Regions from separate parts of the Pseudomonas sp. GW822-FHT02D10 genome, predicted to be linked through region 2. Evidence: predicted binding sites of a transcription regulator. Region 2 holds the regulator's gene; each other region holds the start of a gene.
The links. The regulator FliA, encoded in region 2, starts transcription of late flagellar genes. The targets are predictions, from matches to a motif close to CTAAAGTTTNNNNNNNNNNNGCCGNTAA.
Positions count from the first base shown of each region.

Region 1: flgM (flagellar biosynthesis anti-sigma factor FlgM) is a predicted target of FliA. The motif match lies at 978-1,005, and genes of this name have one in related genera.
Region 3: AC1RPZ_RS05950 (methyl-accepting chemotaxis protein) is a predicted target of FliA. The motif match lies at 966-993, and genes of this name have one in related genera.
Region 4: AC1RPZ_RS18015 (methyl-accepting chemotaxis protein) is a predicted target of FliA. The motif match lies at 1,326-1,353, and genes of this name have one in related genera.

Region 1 is NZ_JBXAOB010000015.1:73,476-75,676, forward strand. It holds gene AC1RPZ_RS21545 (chemotaxis protein CheV) at 1-49, opposite strand, end outside; gene flgA (flagellar basal body P-ring formation chaperone FlgA) at 131-892, shown strand; gene flgM (flagellar biosynthesis anti-sigma factor FlgM) at 1,042-1,368, shown strand; gene AC1RPZ_RS21560 (flagella synthesis protein FlgN) at 1,417-1,884, shown strand; gene AC1RPZ_RS21565 (flagellar brake protein) at 1,980-2,201, shown strand, end outside.
Region 2 is NZ_JBXAOB010000020.1:4,796-6,996, reverse strand. It holds gene AC1RPZ_RS24210 (protein phosphatase CheZ) at 1-226, opposite strand, end outside; gene AC1RPZ_RS24205 (chemotaxis response regulator CheY) at 258-629, opposite strand; gene fliA (RNA polymerase sigma factor FliA) at 794-1,534, opposite strand; gene fleN (flagellar synthesis regulator FleN) at 1,531-2,201, opposite strand, start outside.
Region 3 is NZ_JBXAOB010000003.1:35,613-37,813, forward strand. It holds gene secA (preprotein translocase subunit SecA) at 1-151, opposite strand, end outside; gene AC1RPZ_RS05945 (DUF721 domain-containing protein) at 458-913, shown strand; gene AC1RPZ_RS05950 (methyl-accepting chemotaxis protein) at 1,144-2,201, shown strand, end outside.
Region 4 is NZ_JBXAOB010000010.1:207,418-209,618, reverse strand. It holds gene acnA (aconitate hydratase AcnA) at 1-1,239, shown strand, start outside; gene AC1RPZ_RS18015 (methyl-accepting chemotaxis protein) at 1,384-2,201, shown strand, end outside.

The DNA.
Region 1 (2,201 bases), on a different contig from region 2:
GCCCTACCAGTTGCGTGCGCTGGTTTACCGAATCCATTACACCAGCCATGCCCAGACTCCTACACCAACGCTAAGTGTGTTGCGACGCACATTCATCACTAAACGGCACGGCGCTTGCTTTTTAACTGTCATGAACGCAAAAACGACATTTTCCCGACGCCTGACATCAATGTGCCGAAAATTCCTGGGTGCTATGTCAGCCGTATGCCTGTTGAACGCTGGCAGCCCTGCCTTTGCTGACCCGGTTACCTTGCCTGATCTACTTATCGGCGTCACTCAGGGCTTTCTTGAATTCACCGTAGAAGACTATCTGGCCACCAGTCAAACCGAAGGGCGCTACGAAATCGAGGTCAACAAACTCGACCCGCGCATGCACATGCCGGCGTGCGACAAGGAATTGACAGCGACACTGGAGAGTCCGGCCAGGCCTATAGGCCGGGTTACCGTGAAGGTCCGTTGTGACGGTATCTCCCCCTGGACGGTCTTCGTACCCGCTCAAGTCCGCCTGTTTCGCGATGTCGTCACCACCACTCGCCCCCTCAATCGGGCCGGGATCATCGAGCCTTCAGACGTGATGCTGCGTGAGCGCGATATCAGCCTGATCAATCAGGGATATCTGACAAACGTCAATGAAGCCATCGGACAAAAACTTGCCCGACCAATGGTCACCGATCAAGTCATTACCCTCGTTCATCTGGAGCAGGCAGAAGTCGTGCGCAAGGGCGATCAGGTGGTCATCACCGCCCGCAGCGGCACGCTCAGCGTGCGGATGCCTGGCGAAGCCCTGTCCAATGGTGGTCTGAACGAGCAGATCCGGGTCAAAAACCTCAACTCCCAACGGGTCATCAAGGCGCAAATCATGGCCCCGGGCCAGGTGGAAGTCTCCATGTAGATAACTGGCGCACAACCGTCCTGTTCCCTAAACTGTGCCTCACGCAGGGCAAATGCTGACGCGCCCGAGCTCATCAATATTGAGCCTAAAGTTTTTCCGGGTATGGCCGAAAACATGGCAAGCGTCCAAATTCCCAGAGGTTTTTTATCATGGTCATCGATTTCAGCCGTATAAACAGCTCCCCCACGCTCGCAAGCAGCACGCGTACCAGCGCCAACAAAGAAACCGGTGATGCCGGCAAATCCGCGCCGCTGAGTACCTCGACCGAACAGGTCAGTGCCACCCAAAGCGGGGAATCGGTACACCTCAGCAATGAGGCTCAACAGTTGCAGAAGATCACTGAAAAGCTGCGCGATCAGCCTGCCGTCGACAATGCCCGCGTGGCCAAGTTGAAAGCAGCGATTGCCGATGGCAGCTATAAAGTCGACAGCAACCGTGTAGCCAGCAAACTGCTCAACTTCGAAGCCCAGCGCTAGCCAAAGGCCTGCGCCAGGCTTTTGGACGCTTAAAACCCAAGGCCAGCCATGCACGACACTAATTTACTGCAACTGATCACCGATGACTTTGCTCCAGCTCAACAGTTGCTGGAGCTGCTGAAGACCGAATCCCTCGCCTTGCACGGCCGTGACATGCCGTTGCTCGAAGACATTCTGGCGCAGAAACAGGCACTGATCATTCTGCTGGAACAGCATGGCCGCAAACGCAGCGAAATTCTCGCGAGCCTGAACCTGCCTGCCAGCCGCGCAGGTCTGGAGCAGTTCGCCGCTCACTCAAGCATTGGCGATCAGTTGCTGACCCAAAGCGACGCTCTGACCCAACTCCTTGCAGATTGCCAAGCCGCCAACGAACTCAATGGCCGCTCGATCCAGGTGCAACAAGCCACCACCGCCAATCAGCTGAAAATCCTCAACGGTGGCGAGCCTCCAGCGCTTTATGACGCCCGTGGATCAACCTCCATGCTTGCGAAGCCCCGCGCGCTCAGTCAGGCTTGAACCCATATATCAGCGCGCTCTATCAAGGCGCGAAACATGCTGGCAGAATGCTGGCTCTTGCGTGTGACCGTATTCTGTCTGGAGATTGATAAACCGTGTTCAACGCCTTAAGCGCGGAAGATGCTCCGCAGCCACCCAAGGTGCTCAGCACCCCGCTGGAAATCGCCGGCAACCTGCGAATGCTGCAAGAGAGCCATGATCCGCTGATCATCACGTTCCATGAACGCAGCCAGCGCTTTCAGAGCTACCTGGTCGACCTTGATCGCGACAGCAACATGATCGCTCTGGACGAAATGATTCCTCGCGATGGCGAACGC
Region 2 (2,201 bases):
CTTGCGGCATGTGCGGGTCAATCTGAAAATTGACGATCGCGCTATGCAGTTCGCGAGTGAGCTTGCCCACTTCCTGGTACAGGCCGCGGTCACGGGTCTGATTGAGCTCATGGATCAATTGCACAGCGTCGCCGAACCTGCCCTTTTCAAGGCTTTCGACCAGTTCCTGGGCATGTTTTTTCAGGGTCGACTCGAAATCGCCCTGTGAAGATTCTCTTTGCTCCATAGCTCCCCCCGTGGCGCAGTGGCTCCGCACATCAACCGATGCGTTCGAATATTTTTTCGATTTTTTCTTTCAACGCCTGGGCCGTGAAGGGTTTGACCACATAGCCGTTTACACCGGCTTGAGCGGCTTCGATGATCTGCTCGCGTTTGGCTTCGGCAGTGACCATCAGCACCGGAAGATGCTTGAGCTTTTCATCGGCGCGCACATGGCGCAGCAGATCGATACCGGTCATGCCCGGCATGTTCCAGTCCGTTACCAGAAAGTCGATGCTCCCGCTGTTGAGGACGGGAATGGCGGTAATACCGTCGTCCGCCTCGACCGTGTTGGTGAACCCAAGGTCACGCAACAGGTTTTTTATGATCCGCCGCATCGTTGAGAAGTCATCAACGATGAGGATTTTCATGTTCTTGTCCAATTCGACCTCCAAGCAGTCTTAAACGCGTTCAGCACCTGAACACGCCATTCAATCAATCAGGTAGAGCACTCAACGACTGTCTGGAGCACAACGGATGAAGACCGGCACAGCTACGCCATACCTGTTTCGTTCGCAGTGTCCCCACACTGCTGTCAGCGCGCTCGCCACTCCCCCAAACGCCCCCGCAAACGGGCCGCGCACTGGCTGTGTAACTGGCTGACCCGCGATTCACTGACCCCCAGGACCTCACCGATTTCCTTGAGGTTCAGCTCTTCGTCGTAGTACAGCGCCAACACCAGTCGCTCACGCTCCGGCAAATTGGCAATCGCGTCCGCCAGTGCAGCCTGGAAACGTTCATCTTCCAGGTCGCGCGACGGTTCGAGATGAGCACTCGCGCCATCCTCGTGCAGCCCTTCATGCTCGCCGTCCTGCAACAGATCGTCGAAGCTGAACAGGCGACTGCCCAAGGTGTCGTTCAAAATCCCGTAATAATCGTCGAGACTCAATTGGAGTTCGGCCGCAACCTCGTGATCTTTAGCGTCGCGCCCGGTTTTAGCTTCAATTGAGCGAATCGCATCACTCACCATCCGGGTATTGCGGTGGACCGAGCGTGGCGCCCAGTCACCCTTGCGGACTTCATCGAGCATCGCACCACGGATGCGGATCCCCGCATACGTCTCAAAACTCGCGCCTTTGCTCGCGTCGTATTTGGTCGACACTTCGAGCAAACCGATCATGCCGGCCTGGATCAGGTCTTCGACTTGAACACTGGCCGGCAAGCGCGCCAACAGGTGATAGGCAATACGTTTTACCAGTGGCGCGTAACGCTCGATCAGTTCGTACTGCGCGTCACGCGCCGACTTCTTGTACAGGTTGTAACCGCTGGCTGTCATAGAACCGGACCCGCAGTTTGCTGCACCAGACGCTCGACGAAAAACTCCAGATGCCCACGCGGGTTGGCAGGCAGTGGCCAGGTATCGACCTTCTGCGCGATGGCCTTGAACGCCAGCGCACATTTGGAACGAGGAAAGGCTTCATACACGGCGCGTTGCTTCTGCACGGCCTTGCGCACGCATTCGTCGTAAGGCACCGCACCGACGTATTGTAAGGCGACGTCGAGGAAGCGATCCGTGACCTTGGTCAACTTGGCGAACAGGTTTCGCCCTTCCTGAGGGCTTTGCGCCATGTTGGCCAGCACCCGGAAGCGGTTCATGCCGTAATCGCGGTTGAGCAGTTTGATCAGCGCATAGGCGTCAGTGATCGACGTCGGCTCGTCGCACACCACCAGCAACACTTCCTGGGCGGCGCGAACAAAACTGACGACCGATTCACCAATACCCGCCGCCGTGTCGATCACCAATACGTCGAGATTATCGCCAATGTCGCTGAACGCCTGAATCAGGCCAGCATGCTGGGCTGGGCTGAGGTGAACCATGCTCTGGGTACCGGACGCTGCTGGAACAATACGAATTCCGCCCGGCCCCTGAAGTAATACATCGCGCAGCTCACAGCGCCCTTCGATGACGTCGGCCAGCGTACGCTTGGGCGTGAGCCCCAGCA
Region 3 (2,201 bases), on a different contig from region 2:
TGAACTCATCAGTCTTGGCGCGCAGCTGATCGTCCGAAAGGGCCACCATTTGCTCTTCGAAGGCATTGACGATCTGTACCGTCTTGAGCATGCGTTTGACTTCACGCTCGTTCTTGCTTCCAAAAAGTTTCTTTAACAAAGGCGCAAACATATCGGCAGGATCTTCCACACAAAGGGATGGAGGGCGGCCCCGTGAGTCGCCCGTGCAGCCCTCATGGCCGCATGCGAACGAGCATTCTACCCGGAAACGATGGTGAGGAAAGTGGCGTTGTTCCACGATGCATGCACAGCGTTGTTACGGGGCTCACTTAAAATAAGGGCTTTTTGCTGAACTTCAAGCCATTCACGGCATAAGTTACTCATTGATTTAATGAGTAAAGCGCTCACAAAGCAATGGGTCAGGCGCATCAAGTGCTTTCTGCTACCATGGCGGCTCTGTTACTTCAGGTGCCCTCTCATGGCATTTCGCCCTCTTACGGCCAGAGCACCCGCCGTTCTGCTTCGCGAAGCCAAACCGTTAAAAGCCATTTTCGGCCACGCACAACGCCTGGGTCATTTACAGCGACTGCTGGAAAGCCAGTTGCAGCCGGCCGCTCGTGAACATTGCCATGTGGCGTCGTGGCGCGAAGGCAGTTTGTTGCTGATCGTCACCGACGGTCATTGGGCAACCCGTCTGCGTTATCAGCAAAAGCGTCTGCAACGGCAGTTACAGCTGTTCGACGAGTTCGCCAGCCTGACGCGAATTCTGTTCAAGGTTCAACCGCCGACCGTGCAGCAAGGGGCCGTCGGCCACACCATGGATTTGTCGACCGATGCGGCGGCGACCATTCAAGCCACCGCCGATGGCATCAGCGATCCGAAATTGCGGGCGGCGCTGGAGCGACTGGCGGCTCACGCCAAGCCCAAAACCTAGAAGCAAGATCTTTCGCTTTTTGGCCGCCTGTCGCGTCGCCGATTTCAAGCCCCTAAGCTTTAGTCCTGCGCAGCCGATAGATATAAGCGAGAGACCAGACTGAAAATCAGGTCCGATAATTCCCTAAGGACAGACGGAAATATCAGCTTACGTGCGACAGCGCCCATTTTGCGCGCGCTTTTCAACGCAACACGCCCCAACAAATATGACCTTCGCGGACCCCACAAGCCATGAACAAAAACCTGCGCTTCAGCCATAAAATCCTGCTTGCCGCCGCCCTCATCGTCATTGCCGCCTTCGCTTCGTTCACGCTGTACAACGACTCTTTACAGCGCAACGCGATTCGCCAGGACCTGGACAATTACCTGCATGAGATGGGCGATGTCACATCCTCCAATATCCAGTCCTGGCTCACCGGGCGGATTCTTCTGGTGGAAAACCTGGCCCAGAACATCGCCCTCAACCCCGAACACACCAACGTTGCCAATCTGCTTGAGCAGAATGCCCTGGCGTCGACCTTCATGGCCAGGTACCTGGGCGATGCCAGCGGTACCTTCATCAACCGCCCGGACTCCAAGATGCCGGATGGCTACGACCCCAGGGTTCGCCCCTGGTACAAGGGCGCTGAAAACAGCAGCACCGCTACCCTGACCGAACCCTATATAGACGCGGCAACCGGCCAGACCATCATCTCCATCGCCACCGCCTCGAAAAAAGCCGGGCAAAGCATTGGTGTGGTAGGCGGCGACCTGAGCCTGCAAACCCTGATCGAGACCCTGACCGCACGCGACTTCAGCGGCATGGGTTATGCCTTCCTGGTCAGTGCCGACGGCAAGATCCTGGTCCATCCGGACAAAGCCATGGTGATGAAGTCCCTCAGCGAGGCTTACCCGAAGAACACCCCGCGCATCAGCAGCGGCATCAGTGAAGTCGAGGTCGATGGCAAAACCCGCATCGTCACCTTCACGCCGATCAAAGGCCTGCCATCGGTCAACTGGTACGTCGGTCTGTCGGTGGACAAAGACAAAGCCTTCGCGATGCTCAGCAGTTTCCGCACCTCGGCCATCATTGCCACGATCATTGCCGTGGCGATCATCATTGCCCTGCTGGGCATGTTGATCCGTATCCTGATCCAGCCGCTGCACGTCATGACCCGCGCCATGCAAGACATTGCCGACGGTGAAGGCGATCTGACCCGCCGTCTGACCATCCAGAGCCAGGACGAATTCGGCATCCTGGGGAGTGCGTTCAACCGCTTCGTCGAGCGTATCCATGGTTCGATCCGCGA
Region 4 (2,201 bases), on a different contig from region 2:
GCCGGCCTGACCCAATACCTCGATCAACTGGGCTTTTCTCTGGTCGGCTATGGCTGCACCACCTGCATCGGTAACTCCGGGCCGTTGCTGGAACCGATTGAAAAAGCCATTCAGAGCTCCGACCTGGCCGTCGCCTCGGTGCTGTCCGGCAACCGCAACTTCGAAGGTCGCGTGCATCCACTGGTGAAAACCAACTGGCTGGCCTCCCCGCCGCTGGTCGTCGCTTATGCCCTGGCCGGCAGCGTGCGCATGGACATCAGCAGCGAGTCGCTGGGTGATGGCAAGGATGGCAAACCGGTGTACCTGCGAGACATCTGGCCAAGCAGCAAGGAAATCGCCGACGCCGTGGCGCAGGTCGACACCGCGATGTTCCACAAGGAATACGCCGAAGTGTTCGCCGGTGACGCGCAGTGGCAAGCCATCGAAGTCCCGAAAGCGGCGACGTACGTCTGGCAGAAGGACTCCACCTACATCCAGCATCCGCCGTTCTTCGATGACATTTCCGGCCCCCTGCCGGTGATTCAGGACATCAGCGGTGCACGCGTGCTGGCCCTGCTGGGCGATTCGGTGACCACCGACCACATCTCTCCCGCCGGCAACATCAAGGCCGACAGCCCGGCCGGGCGCTACCTGCGTGAACAAGGGGTGGAACCGCGAGACTTCAACTCTTACGGTTCACGTCGCGGTAACCATCAAGTGATGATGCGCGGCACCTTCGCCAACATCCGCATTCGCAACGAAATGCTCGGCGGCGAAGAAGGCGGCAATACGCTCTATATTCCAACGGGTGAAAAACTGCCGATCTACGATGCCGCCATGCGCTATCAAGCGGCGGGCACACCGCTGGTGGTGATCGCCGGTCAGGAATACGGCACCGGTTCAAGCCGTGACTGGGCGGCCAAGGGCACCAACCTGCTGGGCGTCAAAGCGGTGATCGCCGAGAGCTTCGAACGGATTCATCGTTCCAACCTGGTGGGCATGGGCGTGTTGCCGCTGCAATTCAAGCTCGACCAGAACCGCAAGAGCCTGAACCTGACTGGCAAGGAGACCCTCAGCATTCAGGGACTGACAGGCGTCGAGTTGACACCGCGAATGAACCTGACGCTGGTGATCACCCGTGAGGACGGCAGCAGTGAGAAGGTGGACGTGCTGTGCCGGATCGACACGCTGAACGAAGTGGAATACTTCAAGGCGGGAGGGATTCTGCATTACGTGTTGCGGCAGTTGATCGCGTCGTAATGACCTGCTGACAAAGACACCGCCTGAATGGCGGTGTTTTTGTTTGAGCAAACAATGTGCGTCACTGCTAAATATTGAAAAATTATTTCAATTTATTCCTTATGCCGCCGACAACCTGTCAAAGCCTTGCGGATTGAAAAAGCCATGCGTAATAACCAGCCCATTACACAACGCGAACGAACCTTCCCTGCTCAGCAACGGTTGATCTCGACTACCGATGCCAAAGGCCTGATCACCTACTGCAACGACGCGTTCGTCGAAATCAGCGGGTTTTCTCGTGAAGAGCTGATCCGTGCACCGCACAACCTGGTTCGTCACCCCGACGTCCCGGCTGCAGTCTTCGCGCACATGTGGGACACACTGAAACAAGGCTTGCCATGGATGGGCATTGTCAAGAATCGCTGCAAGACCGGTGACCACTACTGGGTTAACGCCTATGTCACACCGGTATTCGACGGCAAGCAGGTGGTCGGTTACGAGTCGGTGCGGGTCAAGCCCACCGCCGAACAGATCCGCCGCGCCGAAGCGCTCTACCAACGCATCAATCAGGGCAAGTCGGCCATTCCTCAAACAGACAAATGGCTGCCGGTGCTACAGGACTGGTTGCCGTTCATTCTGATCAGCCAGCTGAGCTTCATGATCGGCGCGTCCCTCAACTCGCAATGGGGCTTTGCCCTCGCTGCCGGGCTTTCGGTGCCGCTCGGCCTGCTGGGCTTGAGCTGGCAACAGCGCGGTCTCAAGCGTTTGCTGCGCCTGGCCGAACAGACCACCTCCGACCCGCTGATTGCGCAGATGTACACCGACAGCCGCGGCGCTCAAGCGCGCCTGGAAATGTCGATCCTCAGCCAGGAAGCCCGTCTGAAAACCTGCCTGACTCGCCTGCAAGACACCGCCGAGCACCTGACCGAACAGGCTCGACAATCCGACACCCTGGCGCACAAAAGCTCGACAGGCCTGGAACG